2 regions of the Mesobacillus sp. AQ2 genome follow, and region 1 is predicted to be linked to the other one. Evidence: predicted binding sites of a transcription regulator. Region 1 holds the regulator's gene; the other holds the start of a gene.
The links. Region 1 encodes CtsR, which represses protease genes until heat stress. Its sites were predicted from a motif close to ATGGTCAATAAAGGTCAAACA; they were not measured.
Positions count from the first base shown of each region.

Region 2: a site for CtsR is predicted at 5,874-5,894, ahead of clpP (ATP-dependent Clp endopeptidase proteolytic subunit ClpP). Genes of this name have one in related genera too.

Region 1 is NZ_CP126080.1:105,923-113,565, forward strand. It holds rRNA gene QNH36_RS00545 (23S ribosomal RNA) at 1-1,569, shown strand, start outside; rRNA gene rrf (5S ribosomal RNA) at 1,794-1,909, shown strand; gene QNH36_RS00555 (hypothetical protein) at 2,167-2,346, opposite strand; gene QNH36_RS00560 (CtsR family transcriptional regulator) at 2,520-2,981, shown strand; gene mcsA (protein-arginine kinase activator protein McsA) at 3,010-3,555, shown strand; gene mcsB (protein-arginine kinase McsB) at 3,558-4,640, shown strand; gene clpC (ATP-dependent protease ATP-binding subunit ClpC) at 4,645-7,083, shown strand; gene radA (DNA repair protein RadA) at 7,315-7,643, shown strand, end outside.
Region 2 is NZ_CP126080.1:4,208,151-4,215,793, reverse strand. It holds gene trxB (thioredoxin-disulfide reductase) at 1-748, shown strand, start outside; gene QNH36_RS21270 (NUDIX hydrolase) at 1,309-1,767, shown strand; gene rapZ (RNase adapter RapZ) at 1,851-2,744, shown strand; gene QNH36_RS21260 (gluconeogenesis factor YvcK family protein) at 2,741-3,724, shown strand; gene whiA (DNA-binding protein WhiA) at 3,831-4,778, shown strand; gene QNH36_RS21250 (HPr family phosphocarrier protein) at 4,798-5,055, shown strand; gene clpP (ATP-dependent Clp endopeptidase proteolytic subunit ClpP) at 5,111-5,716, opposite strand; tRNA gene QNH36_RS21240 (tRNA-Arg) at 6,078-6,149, shown strand; gene QNH36_RS21235 (anti-repressor SinI family protein) at 6,305-6,463, opposite strand; gene QNH36_RS21230 (TetR/AcrR family transcriptional regulator) at 6,615-7,214, opposite strand; gene rpoN (RNA polymerase factor sigma-54) at 7,440-7,643, shown strand, end outside.

The DNA.
Region 1 (7,643 bases):
AGGCTCGTCCTCTCAGGGTTAGTCGGGACCTAAGCCGAGGCCGAAAGGCGTAGGCGATGGACAACAGGTTGATATTCCTGTACCACCTCTTTATCGTTTGAGCGACGGGGGGACGCAGGAGGATAGGGTAAGCGCGCTGTTGGATATGCGCGTCTAAGCAGTTAGGCTGCAAGTGAGGCAAATCCCGCTTGCGTGAAGGCTGAGCTGTGACAGCGAGGGAAATATAGTACCGAAGTTCCTGATTCCACACTGCCAAGAAAAGCCTCTAGCGAGATAAATGGTGCCCGTACCGCAAACCGACACAGGTAGGCGAGGAGAGAATCCTAAGGTGAGCGAGAGAACTCTCGTTAAGGAACTCGGCAAAATGACCCCGTAACTTCGGGAGAAGGGGTGCTCATTTGGGTGAATAGCCCGGATGAGCCGCAGTGAATAGGCCCAGGCGACTGTTTAGCAAAAACACAGGTCTCTGCGAAGCCGCAAGGCGAAGTATAGGGGCTGACGCCTGCCCGGTGCTGGAAGGTTAAGAGGAGGGGTTAGCTCACGCGAAGCTCTGAATCGAAGCCCCAGTAAACGGCGGCCGTAACTATAACGGTCCTAAGGTAGCGAAATTCCTTGTCGGGTAAGTTCCGACCCGCACGAAAGGCGTAACGATCTGGGCACTGTCTCAACGAGAGACTCGGTGAAATTATAGTACCTGTGAAGATGCAGGTTACCCGCGACAGGACGGAAAGACCCCGTGGAGCTTTACTGTAGCCTGATATTGAATTTTGGTACAGCTTGTACAGGATAGGTAGGAGCCTGAGAAACCGGAGCGCCAGCTTCGGTGGAGGCGTCGGTGGGATACTACCCTGGCTGTATTGAAATTCTAACCCGCGCCCCTGATCGGGGCGGGAGACAGTGTCAGGTGGGCAGTTTGACTGGGGCGGTCGCCTCCTAAAGAGTAACGGAGGCGCCCAAAGGTTCCCTCAGAATGGTTGGAAATCATTCGCAGAGTGTAAAGGCACAAGGGAGCTTGACTGCGAGACCTACAAGTCGAGCAGGGACGAAAGTCGGGCTTAGTGATCCGGTGGTTCCGCATGGAAGGGCCATCGCTCAACGGATAAAAGCTACCCCGGGGATAACAGGCTTATCTCCCCCAAGAGTCCACATCGACGGGGAGGTTTGGCACCTCGATGTCGGCTCATCGCATCCTGGGGCTGTAGTCGGTCCCAAGGGTTGGGCTGTTCGCCCATTAAAGCGGTACGCGAGCTGGGTTCAGAACGTCGTGAGACAGTTCGGTCCCTATCCGTCGTGGGCGCAGGAAATTTGAGAGGAGCTGTCCTTAGTACGAGAGGACCGGGATGGACGCACCGCTGGTGTACCAGTTGTCTTGCCAAAGGCATCGCTGGGTAGCTATGTGCGGACGGGATAAGTGCTGAAAGCATCTAAGCATGAAGCCCCCCTCAAGATGAGATTTCCCATAGCGCAAGCTAGTAAGAACCCTGAAAGATGATCAGGTTGATAGGTCAGAGGTGGAAGCGCGGTGACGTGTGGAGCTGACTGATACTAATCGTTCGAGGACTTAACCAAATACGAAAAGCGTAGGCGACTGTACAGCCTCGACAAGCGCTGGAGGGCCAGCAGTTGAAGTCGTTCTTTGACTTCGGCGGATGGACCGAAGCGACTCGAGAGGCTAGGAGCCGGAGCTGGACAATGATCATTCGATTCTCTTGATTTCTTCTTACACATTATCTAGTTTTGAGGGTACAAAGTTTTTTGCGGTAGCAAAATAACTAAAACCTCAAACCAAATAGTCTGGTGGCGATGGCGAGAAGGTCACACCCGTTCCCATACCGAACACGGAAGTTAAGCTTCTCAGCGCCGATGGTAGTTGGGGGTTTCCCCCTGTGAGAGTAGGACGCCGCCGGGCACACGAAAGAACAGCTGAATGGCTGTTCTTTTTTTGTGTTTTGATCAAATTTTCATGAGAAGCAGAATTTTTCCGTTTAGCCAGGTTGGTTGATATCTTTGTCAAAGTGGTCGATATATCTCTGGATTTGGTCGATATATTTGTAAATCCGCCGATAATTTCGAAAATGTGGTCGATAAAATCAAAAAATCGCCAATAAAATTCTGAATGGATCCTCGTAAAAGAACTCTTAGGTACACTTTTACCGTAAAAACTACTCATTTGGCAAACATTTTCAAACAAAAACGCCTAGCTTGATATGAAATAACCCTAGAATCAGCACCAAATCCTCTTTTTCCCACAAGCAAATACCACCCTCCAGTTATCTCACGGATAGAGTCACTATTGATTCCGCCTGCCCATATAATGTTACGAAAAATCTCATTTCCTTTTCTCATTACAAGTTTCCGCCCCCTCTGAAATGGGTATAATAACCAACACACCCCTCATTGGCATGTTTTGGCATACATAATTTTGGCGAAAATAATACAAGATGCATTGATTGCAACAAAAAATATTTTTTTGTATAATTAATGTCAAATATAGTCAAAGTCAGATTGGGGGAGGTTTAGTGAGGAATATATCGGACATCATTGAGAATTACCTTAAGCAGGTTTTGGAAATGAGCGATAAAGACATTTTGGAAATCAAACGAAGTGAAATCGCCGATAAATTTCAATGCGTGCCGTCCCAGATCAATTATGTTATCAATACAAGATTCACGATTGAAAGAGGCTATCTTGTTGAGAGCAAACGGGGTGGCGGCGGCTATATCCGGATCATCAAAGTCCAGGCTTATGATCATGCACACTTGATTGATGATTTACTGTCTTTGATTCGGACGAGAATTTCGCAAAGCAGTGCTGAAGATGTCATCTACCGGCTTGTTGAGGAAGATGTAGTCACAGACCGTGAAGCAAAAATCATGCTGAGTGTACTCGACAGGTCTGTCCTGTATATCGAGCTGCCGCAGCGGGATGAGCTGAGAGCGAGAATGTTGAAGGCGATGCTGATGGCATTGAAGTATAAATAATACCAAAGCAGACAAAGAGGTGAGGGCATTGATTTGCCAACAGTGCAATCAAAGGCCGGCAACGCTGCACTTCACGAATTACTCAAATGGGGAAAAGTCGGAACTGCACTTGTGCGAAAAGTGTGCACAGGAAAAAGGTGACTTGTTCATGATGAGCAATGGCCCTGCTTTTTCGATCAATAGTTTGCTGGCCGGTTTATTGAATATGGAGCCTGCTTTTGAACAAAAAAAGGAAGCTTTTGAGACTGAGCAAGTTGCTCAGTGCCCTCAGTGCTCGATGACATTTCCGCAGTTTGTAAAAGTAGGCCGGTTTGGCTGTGCGACCTGCTATGATGCTTTTCGGGAGCAATTGACGCCAATTGTCAGGAGACTCCATAGCGGAAATTCCATGCACAATGGAAAAATACCGAAAAGGATCGGCGGTGACCTTCATTTAAGGAAGACAATCGATCATCTTAAGCAGACCCTAAAGCACCAAATTTCTGAGGAAGAATTTGAGCAAGCTGCCGGGACGAGGGACCAGATAAGGGAACTCGAAAGGAAATTGTCAGCAGGTCAAGAGGGAGGGGAGTAGCCTTGTCATTGGAGAAGTTCATCAATCAGGCTGTCAGCTCCTGGATGAGTGATGATGGTCCTGATTCAGATATTGTCCTAAGCTCTCGCATCCGTTTTGCAAGAAATCTTGATGAATATAACTTTCCCACCTTGTTCACCGATGGAGAGGCAGAGGCGGTCATCGGCACGATCATGGAGCGTGCCAGCCAAACTTCTGCAGCTGGCTTTGGACAGCTGGAAATGATCAAAATGGATGAGATACCACCTATGAAGAAACGGGTTTTGGTCGAGAAGCATTTAATCAGCCCGCATTTAGCGGAAAACGCTGTTCATGGTGCAGTGCTCTTGTCGGGTAATGAAGAAATTAGCATCATGATCAATGAAGAGGATCATATAAGGATTCAATGTTTATTCCCGGGCTTCCAGTTAACTGAAGCTTTAAAGGCTGCCAATGAAATCGATGACTGGCTTGAAGAGTATGTGAACTATGCTTTTGATGAAAAATTTGGCTATCTGACCAGCTGCCCGACGAATGCAGGAACTGGCCTGAGGGCATCGGTGATGATGCACCTGCCGGGCCTCGTTCTGACTCAGCAAATGAACCGGATTGTCCCGGCGATTAACCAGCTGGGTTTGGTGGTAAGAGGTATTTACGGTGAGGGCAGTGAAGCACTGGGCAATATCTTTCAAATATCGAACCAGATCACGCTTGGAAAATCGGAAGATGATATCGTGGATGATTTGAAAAGTGTCGTCGGCCAGATAATATCTCAGGAAAGGTCGGCGCGGGAAGCATTAGCGAAGACTTCGAACATACAATTAGAAGACAGAGTGTTTCGCTCTTACGGGACGCTTGCCAACAGCAGGATCATCGAGACAAAGGAAGCTGCACGATGCCTGTCTGATTTAAGGCTTGGAATAGATATGGGTTATATAAAGAATATATCGAAATCAATTTTGAATGAATTAATGATTTTGACTCAGCCGGGTTTTTTGCAGCAATATGCGGGAGGGCCGTTAAGACCGAATGAGCGGGATATCCGCAGAGCTGCTTTAATAAGAGAACGACTGAAAATGGAAACAAAAGACGAGTCAGGAGGATGATCTTATGATGTTTGGACGATTTACAGAGAGAGCACAAAAAGTATTGGCACTCGCACAGGAAGAGGCAATCCGCCTTGGACATAACAATATCGGTACAGAACACATCTTACTTGGCCTTGTGCGTGAAGGTGAGGGCATAGCAGCTAAGGCGCTTTATGGTCTCGGCCTTGGCGCAGAGAAGATCCAGAAGGAAGTGGAAAATCTGATTGGCCGCGGCCAGGAAACATCCCAGACAATCCACTATACTCCTAGAGCCAAGAAGGTGATTGAACTTTCCATGGATGAAGCGAGAAAGCTTGGTCATTCCTATGTAGGCACAGAGCACATCCTTCTTGGCTTGATTCGTGAGGGAGAGGGCGTTGCAGCCAGGGTGTTGAACAATCTTGGTGTCAGTCTGAATAAAGCGCGCCAGCAGGTCCTTCAGCTGCTTGGCAGCAATGAAACGTCCGGCCATCAGGGAGGCGGTACGGCAAATGCCAATACTCCGACTCTTGATAGTCTGGCAAGGGATTTGACAGCCATCGCAAGGGAAGGCAGCCTTGATCCGGTCATCGGCCGAAGCAAGGAAATCCAGCGTGTCATTGAAGTGCTGAGCCGCCGGACAAAGAACAACCCTGTACTGATCGGGGAGCCGGGTGTCGGTAAAACGGCGATCGCTGAAGGCCTGGCACAGCAAATCGTCAATAATGAAGTGCCTGAAATCCTTCGTGACAAGCGTGTTATGACTCTTGATATGGGTACAGTTGTTGCGGGCACTAAATACCGCGGTGAATTTGAGGACCGTCTGAAAAAGGTCATGGATGAAATCCGCCAGGCCGGGAATATCATCCTTTTCATCGATGAGCTTCACACGTTGATCGGTGCCGGCGGAGCAGAGGGTGCGATCGATGCATCCAATATCCTGAAGCCATCACTTGCCCGCGGTGAGCTGCAATGTATCGGGGCGACGACATTGGATGAATACCGTAAATATATTGAAAAAGATGCTGCGCTGGAACGGCGCTTCCAGCCAATCACAGTGGATGAGCCAACTGCAGAGGAATCTGTCCAGATTTTAAAAGGGCTTCGTGACCGCTATGAAGCTCACCATAGAGTATCGATCACAGACGAGGCAATCGAAGCGGCGGTAAAACTGTCTGACCGTTATATTTCAGACCGTTTCCTTCCGGATAAAGCGATTGACCTGATTGATGAAGCAGGTTCAAAGGTCCGTCTTCGCTCTTATACAACTCCTCCAAACCTCAAGGAGCTTGAAGTGAAGCTTGAGGAAGTGCGCAAGGAAAAGGATGCTTCAGTCCAAAGCCAGGAGTTTGAAAAAGCGGCATCCTTACGGGATACAGAACAACGCCTGCGCGAGCAGCTTGAGAATACGAAGAAGACTTGGAAAGAAAAGCAAGGCAAGGAAAACAGTGAGGTTACAGTGGAAGACATCGCGAATGTTGTCTCCAGCTGGACGAATATCCCTGTTTCGAAGCTGGCACAAACTGAAACAGATAAGCTGTTGAATCTTGAGGAAATCCTACACTCACGCGTGATTGGACAGGATGAGGCAGTCAAGGCTGTATCAAAGGCTGTTAGACGTGCACGTGCAGGCTTGAAGGATCCTAAGCGCCCGATTGGTTCATTCATCTTCCTTGGGCCGACAGGTGTTGGTAAAACGGAATTGGCGAGGGCGCTTGCCGAGTCCATGTTTGGCGATGAGGATGCGATGATCCGCGTCGATATGTCCGAGTATATGGAGAAGCATTCAACATCTCGTCTGGTCGGTTCGCCTCCAGGCTATGTAGGATATGATGAAGGCGGCCAGCTGACTGAAAAGGTCCGCAGGAAGCCATATTCCGTCATCCTGCTTGATGAAATTGAAAAAGCACATCCAGATGTGTTCAATATTCTGCTGCAGGTCCTTGAGGATGGACGCTTGACAGATTCTAAAGGACGCACAGTCGATTTCCGCAATACGATCATGATCCTGACATCCAATGTCGGTGCTGAAGCATTGAAGCGCAATAAATATGTCGGTTTCAATATCCAGGATGGGGAACAGGATTACAAGGATATGAAGGGCAAAGTCATGGAGGAGCTGAAAAAAGCCTTCCGTCCGGAATTCCTGAACCGTATCGATGAAATTATCGTGTTCCATGCTCTTGAAAAACCCCATCTGAAAGAAATCGTGACACTGATGTCCGATCAGCTTGTGAAGCGTTTGAGGGAACAGGAAATCACTCTTGAACTCACAGATGCGGCGAAAGACAAGATTTCTGAAGAAGGTTATGATCCGGAATACGGAGCCCGTCCATTGCGCAGGGCAATCCAGAAGCATATCGAAGACCAGCTGTCGGAAGAATTGCTGAAAGGAACAGTCCTTACCGGGCAAAATGTCGTCATTGATGTCGAAGAAGGGAAGTTCGTCGTCAAGACTCCGGAAGGATCCGCAAAGTCCTAATATTGCTTAACATGTGAAACTCAAGGGGTATACGTACTTAAATGCGTGTACCCCTTTTTTCAATATGGCTGTTTGATTAGCAGCAAAAAAATGAACAACAGGATATGTGCTTTGGCCTTGCTGAAAAGAACATTGGAAAATTACATATATCCTCCAACCGCTATCATTTCTTTTATTGCTTGTTAAGCATTATTATATAGATAACTACATTTATACTGAGAGGCTAAGAAAATGGCTAAAAGAAAAACGAAATTCATGTGCCAGGAATGCGGCTATGAATCTCCGAAATGGATGGGGAAATGTCCGGGCTGCGGACAATGGAATAAGATGGTCGAGGAAGTGGAAAGCACTGGATCGACAAGAAGGGGGGCTTTTGCAAACACAGGAAATACCACTATTGCGGCAAAGGCGACACCAATCACTACAATTGAAACAGTCAGTGAACCGAGGGTTAAGACGGACCTCAACGAATTGAACCGCGTGCTTGGCGGAGGCGTTGTCAGGGGATCACTTGTCTTGATCGGCGGAGATCCGGGTATCGGAAAATCGACACTCTTGCT
Region 2 (7,643 bases), 700 kb from region 1:
GTTTGACCATGCGAAAAAATTCGGTGCAGAATATGCTTACGGTGATGTAAAAGAAGTCATCGACGGCAAAGAATATAAAACCATCAAGGCTGGCAGCAAGGAATACAAAGCCCGCTCCATCATCATCTCTGCTGGTGCGGAGTACAAGAAGCTTGGCGTTCCTGGCGAGCAGGAGCTTGGCGGGCGCGGTGTATCTTACTGTGCGGTTTGTGACGGCGCATTCTTCAAAAACAGGGAACTTGTCGTTGTCGGTGGAGGAGACTCCGCAGTTGAAGAGGGTGTTTACCTAACTCGCTTCGCTTCAAAAGTGACGATCGTTCACCGCCGTGATGAGCTTCGTGCGCAAAAAATCCTTCAAGACCGCGCATTTGCCAATGACAAAATTGATTTCATCTGGAATCATACAGTCAAGCAAATCAATGACAAAGATGGCAAAGTCGGCAGCGTGACGCTTGTATCCACACTGGATGGTGCTGAACAGGAGTTCCCGGCTGATGGCGTATTCATCTACATCGGAATGGTTCCTTTGACTAAGCCATTCGAAAGCCTTGGCATCACGAACAGCAACGGCTACATCGAAACGAATGAACAAATGGAAACAAAGGTTCCCGGCATTTTTGCAGCTGGTGACATCCGTGAAAAAACGCTGCGCCAAATCGTGACCGCGACAGGCGACGGAAGTATCGCTGCTCAAAACGCCCAGCATTATGTTGAGGAATTGATCGAGGAATTGAAAGCGAACGCTTAATATACAAATGTCCGGCCCGCCGCAATGATTTGGCGGGCTTTTAATTTAATTAGAACTGGAAAAAACATCACACCGCGGCATAAATTAACAAAAAGTAATTATTTATTAATTCTTCTGTAACAGTAGTGAAACAATCATGGGGTATTATAGGAGTAGAAATTGACCCCCTTTTAAAAATATAATCCTTTGACGGCACAGGTTATCCTGTGCTCTTTTTTTATACATAAAAATGAAACAGGCATTTGCAAGCGAATATAACACTTTTTATATTGGGAAATTTTCGCGGGTCATTGTCTTTACACTTCATAAAAATTATCCCGCTTTATAAAAAGAACTTTTCTTGTCAAAAATATCATCTTTCTATTCATTGTGGGTAAAAACTAAAAATAGTATAATGGAAAGAATAAAATGTCCGGCAAATGACGAATGACTGTGGTTTCATAGAAAATTTTGCTAAAAGGCTTATATGTCCGGAATCCATTAAAATGAGAAACAAGCAGACGAACCGCCCTTTTTGCGGCGGGACTTTTCTTGCGCATATAGATGAAGAGGTGGATTTGATGCAGCGCGTCACGAATTGTGTTTTAGTGAAAGAGGATAAAATTTTGCTTTTGCAGAAGCCGCGCCGCAATTGGTGGGTGGCTCCTGGCGGAAAGATGGAACCTGGTGAGACTGTCAAGGATTCCTGTGTCAGGGAATTCCGTGAAGAAACAGGGATTTACCTGCGTAATCCCCAAATCAAAGGGATCTTCACATTCGTCATCAAGGAAGATGATCAGGTAGTTTCTGAGTGGATGATGTTCACTTTTTATGCCACTGAGGCAGACGGGATCAATCTTGATGTTTCCGACGAAGGCACCATTTCCTGGCACGAGCTTGATGATATTAAGGATTTGCCAATGGCAGCAGGAGATTATCATATTCTTGAATATATGATTCATGGACAAGGAATCATTTATGGCAACTTTACTTATACACCGGATTTTGAGCTGATCAGCTACAGGCTCGATCCGAATTGATACGATAAAAAATGGCTGTTTTCGTATTGGCGGCTGCCTTTCAACGAAAAGGCCTTAATAACTAATTTTCAGGGGGAAGAGAAATGAGTACCGGTTCAACTACTGATACCCAACTGGTCATCATAACAGGTATGTCTGGCGCGGGGAAAACGGTCGCAATCCAGAGTTTTGAGGACCTTGGCTTTTTCTGTGTCGACAATCTGCCGCCGACATTGCTGCCGAAATTCCTTGAGTTGATGAAGGAATCTGGCACAAAAATGAATAAGGTGGCATTGGTCATGGATTTGCGCGGGCGCGAATTCTTTGATTCCCTGTTCAAGGCGCTTGATGAACTTGCGGAAACTTCATGGGTGACGCCACAGGTGCTGTTCCTGGATGCAGATGACTCTACACTCGTCCGCCGTTATAAAGAAACGAGACGTTCGCATCCACTTGCTCCATCAGGCTTGCCGCTTGAAGGCATCCAGCTTGAACGCGAGCTGCTGGAAGAACTGAAGGGCCGAGCACAGCTTATTTATAAAACAACCGGCATGAAACCAAAGGACCTCCGCGAAAAAATCCTTGAAGAGTTCTCGGTGAACAAAAAGACGATTTTTACCGTGAATGTGATGTCCTTTGGGTTCAAGCATGGATTACCGATAGATGCCGACCTCGTTTTCGATGTCCGCTTCTTGCCGAACCCGCATTATATTGAACATATGCGTCCAAAAACTGGTCTTGATGAAGATGTATCGACATACGTTTTAAAATGGAACGAGACATCCAAGTTCCTTGAAAAGGTGCTAGACCTCTTGAGCTTCATGCTTCCGCATTATAAGCGGGAAGGCAAGGCGCAGCTGGTCATCGCCATCGGCTGCACGGGAGGCCAGCATCGTTCAGTAGCGCTGGCTGAACATATCGCCAAATATTTCGAGAAAGACTATCATACCCGCGTGACACACCGTGATATCGATAAAAGGAAGGGACTTACGACATGATGACAGATGGATTGCCAAGAATCGTCATCATTGGAGGCGGAACAGGCCTCCCAGTCCTGCTCCGGGGCTTGAAAAAGCATCCGGTCGACATCACTGCGATTGTCACAGTGGCTGATGATGGCGGAAGTTCGGGCCGCCTGCGGGAAGATATGCAGATTCCCCCTCCAGGCGATATCAGGAATGTCCTGGCTGCCCTTTCGGATGTGGAGCCGCTGATTGAAGAAATGTTCCAGCATCGCTTCAATACATCCAATGAATTATCTGGCCACTCACTCGGCAACCTGATCCTGGCGGCGATGACGTCGATTACCGGCAATTTCGTCCATGCAATCCAGGAGATGAGCAAGGTGCTGAATGTGCGCGGAAAAGTCCTGCCGGCAGCAAACAGGAGTGTCATGCTGAATGCGGTGATGGAGGATAACAGCATTGTCAGGGGCGAATCGAAAATTCCTTACTCAGGGAAAAGAATCAAGCGGGTTTTCCTGAATCCTGAAGGCGTAAAGCCATTGCCTGAGACGCTCCAGGCGATCAGGGAAGCAGATTTGATTGTCATCGGACCAGGCAGCTTATATACAAGCATCCTGCCAAACCTGCTCGTGAAAAGGCTTGGCAAGGAAGTATGCAAAGCGAAGGCGCGCAAGGTGTATATCTGCAACCTGATGACCCAGGCGGGAGAGACGCATGATTTTGCGGCAAGTGACCATATTAAAGCGATTTATGATCATATGGATTGTGCTTTTATCGATACGATTTTGGTAAACAGTGAGACCATCCCTCCTGATGTCGAGCTGCGATATAAGGAAGAGCTTGCCCAGCCTGTCGTTTTTGATCTGGACCGGCTGAATTCTTTAGGAGTCGAGGTCGTACAGGATGAAATCGCAGAGCTGGATGGCAATGTCATCAGGCATGATACAAAAAAAGTTTCAGAAATTTTATATTCTATGATAATAGATGAAACCAAAAAGAGGTATAACGCGTAGATATAGGATGCAAGCGTTTGTCTCGAGAAAAGAAGATTTTAAAAAAGACAACTGCTGCGCTTGCGTGAACAAGGGCGCCAGCACCAAATAACCAGGGGGTGAAGAGGTGTCGTTCGCTTCGGAAACAAAAAAAGAACTCACGAATATTGACGTGAAGGGCTGCTGCGCCAATGCGGAACTGTCCGCTTTGATCCGGATGAATGGTTCCCTTTCCTTCTCTAATCGCAAACTCATCGTAGACGTACAGACTGAAAATGCCGCGATTGCCAGGCGGATCTATACCCTGATCAAGAAAAGCTATCAGGTACAGGTAGAGCTTTTGGTGCGAAAGAAGATGCGGCTGAAAAAAAATAATGTTTATATTGTCCGCCTGAAGGAATCAGCCAGAGAAATTTTGGAGGATTTAAAGATTTTAGGAGAAGGCTTTGAAATTAACTATGAAATTTCACCTGAATTGGTGAAAAAGAAATGTTGTAAGCGTTCTTATTTAAGAGGAGCTTTCCTTGCAGGAGGTTCGGTAAATAACCCGGAAACTTCCTCCTACCATCTTGAGATTGCCTCGATGTATCAGGAGCATAATGATTCATTATGTGAGTTGATGAACACGTTTGGACTCAACAGCAAAACGCTGGAACGGAAAAAAGGATTTATCACCTACTTGAAGGAAGCGGAAAAAATCACTGAGTTCTTGAACATCGTTGGCGCCCATAATGCGCTGCTGCGTTTTGAGGATATCCGGATTGTCCGTGATATGAGAAATTCGGTTAACCGTCTCGTAAATTGTGAAACGGCTAACTTGAATAAAACAATTGGGGCTGCCCTAAGACAGGTAGAGAATATCCGCTACATACGGGATACAGTCGGCCTGCAAATTTTACCGGATAAGCTGAGGGAGATTGCTCAGCTCCGTGTCGATTACCAGGATGTCACCCTGAAAGAGCTGGGCGAAATGGTCAGCGGGGGAAGTATCAGCAAATCAGGAATCAATCACCGGCTGCGAAAAATTGATGAGATAGCAGATAAACTGCGTGCCGGGCAAACTATAAATAAATAGGGATAGAGGAGGAAAAGCAATGGTTGAAAAACAAGTGGAAGTCAAATTGAAAACTGGGCTGCAAGCACGTCCCGCTGCATTATTCGTGCAGGAAGCAAACAGGTTCTCATCCGATATTTTTCTAGAGAAGGATGGGAAAAAGGTAAACGCAAAAAGCATCATGGGCTTGATGAGTCTTGCAGTAAGTGCCGGCGCATCAGTGAACCTGATCGCGGATGGAAATGACGAAGAAGAAGCCGTGTCGAAATTGGCTGAATACATCCAGAACGAAAATTAAGCTGAAAAGAACCATAAAAAACTCGCTCCGTTTAAAGAGCGAGTTTTGGTTTTGATTATTTATCCTTTTTTTCTTCCAATACGTTGCGACTGATGATCTGGTCGACAAGACCGTATTCCTTCGCACGCTCAGCTGTCATGAAGTTGTCGCGGTCAGTATCTTTCGCGATGACTTCAAGCGGCTGGCCAGTACGCTCGGAAAGGATGCCATTCAGCTTTTCACGAAGGAAAAGGATACGCTTCGCAGCGATTTCGATTTCAGTCGCCTGTCCCTGTGCACCGCCAAGTGGCTGGTGGATCATGACTTCGGCGTTTGGAAGTGCATAACGCTTGCCTTTTGTTCCGGCAGCCAGAAGGAATGCACCCATGGATGCAGCCATACCGATGCAGATTGTCTGTACATCCGGCTTGATGAACTGCATAGTATCGTAGATTGCCATACCGGCAGTGATGCTGCCGCCCGGGCTATTGATGTAGATGGAAATGTCTTTTTCCGGATTTTCAGCTTCCAGGAAAAGCAGCTGGGCTACGATTGAGTTAGCAACATTGTCATCAATGCCGCTTCCCAGCATAATGATGCGATCCTTTAAAAGGCGGGAATAAATATCATATGCCCTTTCGCCCCGATTCGTTTGTTCAATAACTGTAGGAATCAAGTTCATGTTTGTTTTCCTCCTTTAACGTAAAATCATTTCACCGCTTTAAAATAGGTTTTATAGTCCCTTTTTAAAGCAAATGACTGCCCTTAAATAGACAGATTGCAGGCTGGCATAAACTGGTTCGTTTGCCAGAACACCTATGTAGTTTAATGATACACGCATGGTCAATAAAGGTCAAACGAATCGCTTTTAAAGCCTGCATAAACTGTTCGACAATATTTATATTCCAATTTACTGTACCGTATCCATCTTACCCAAGATTGTCATTTTTAAACAAAGGGCTTGCACTGCTGGCAAAAAATCATTCTTGCAAACCGTGAAGACTTATCCTATAATAGGTAAGCGTAACGCTAACTTCAAACATGCCCTCGTGGTGCAACGGATAGCACGTAAGATTCCGGTTCTTGAGATGTGGGTTCGATTCCTGCCGAGGGCGTTACAAAAAAATGAGTTCCTATGTTTGTATGAGTTTTATACAGGCGTGGGAACTTTTTTTGTTTTGGTATTCATTCAACTGCTGCTAACCCTATGGGTACAATCCCTGAGGAAAGGGATTTTTGTTTTAACGATACATGCGAAATCGCATGTGTTTTAAGGACTCGGCCGTAAAAACTCCGATTTAGATTTTTGGTATGAGACGTCTTCTAAAGAACCCTGCTGGAGAAACTGCCGGACCTCCTCTATAGGAATCCCCATTTGTTTAGCCTGCATCATTAAGTACAACCACTCTTGTTCTAACTCTCTTTCCATGATTCATTCTCCTCCACTCAAATTAGGTCTTTTCCAAATCAATTTGATCTTTCCCACGGTATTCAGTGATTTTTGGCGTTCGCCAATCCAGTGGTATTCAAGGAGATGTAATTATGGCGATGCAAGGGTCAATTCCAATAGCGAAAAATGATCAGACGCTTTTCGGTAACATTCCGTTTAGAAGAAGTTGAACAATCTCAGAAGAAAGTTCTTCAGGAGTTTTTATTCCGGGAAATAATTTGGTCATCGTGAGGCGCTCGATAATGCCAATCAAAATATCTGACACCAAATCCATGTCGAGTTCAGTCTGAAAAATACCATTTTCAGCTTCAAACATTAAGTTTTCTCTTATCTGGACCGCTAACTGTTTTTTCAATTCTTTAGACTCTTGAGGATGATAGAAACCAATTAGTGTTAAATCTCGATTCTCAATAAAGAAAGTAAAGATTCCTGTTAAGCCTTTACTAATCGTCGTTGATAAGGAGTCAGGATTAACTCCGGGTTCTAATCGACTTTCTTTTGTGAGATGAAAAAGCCTTTTGCGAAACGAGTCGATTAATTCCTTGAAAATTGCCTCTTTACTTTTAAAGTAAAGGTAGAATGTTGGCTGGGTTAAGCCTGCCTTTTGAACGATTGTGCTGATTTTGGTTTCGTAATAACCTTTTTGGGCAAACTCTTCTGCAGCGATTGTAAGCAGCAAAGCCCGGCTTTGTTCACCGCTAGCCCCTTTCTTCCTGCCTCTTTTACTCATTTAATAACACCTTCTAAAATATATTACTCAATAGTATTATCTTATAATTAATATAGCTGAGTCAACTGAAATTTCAGACAATAAATTAAAATCGCCTGACATATTTATCCCTTTCGTTAATGCTATATTGACACTGGTGAAACATGAGAGTTTTCTTGTCATGCCAAATTCTTTCCATACACCAAACCCGGTTTATCATGTAAAATGAGTGCAGGGGTGATTTAGATGGATCTGAAAGCTGGATTGTTTCAAAAACAGACGTTAAAATTGGCGATGACTCAGGAGCTGACCCAGGCAATTGCGCTTTTGCAGTACTCAGCCCAGGAGCTTGCGGCTTTTCTTGAAGCTAAATCGATGGAAAATCCCCTGCTGCAAGTAGACTTTAAAAATATCACTAATTTTGATTCGAATATGGATCGTAAGAGAAAA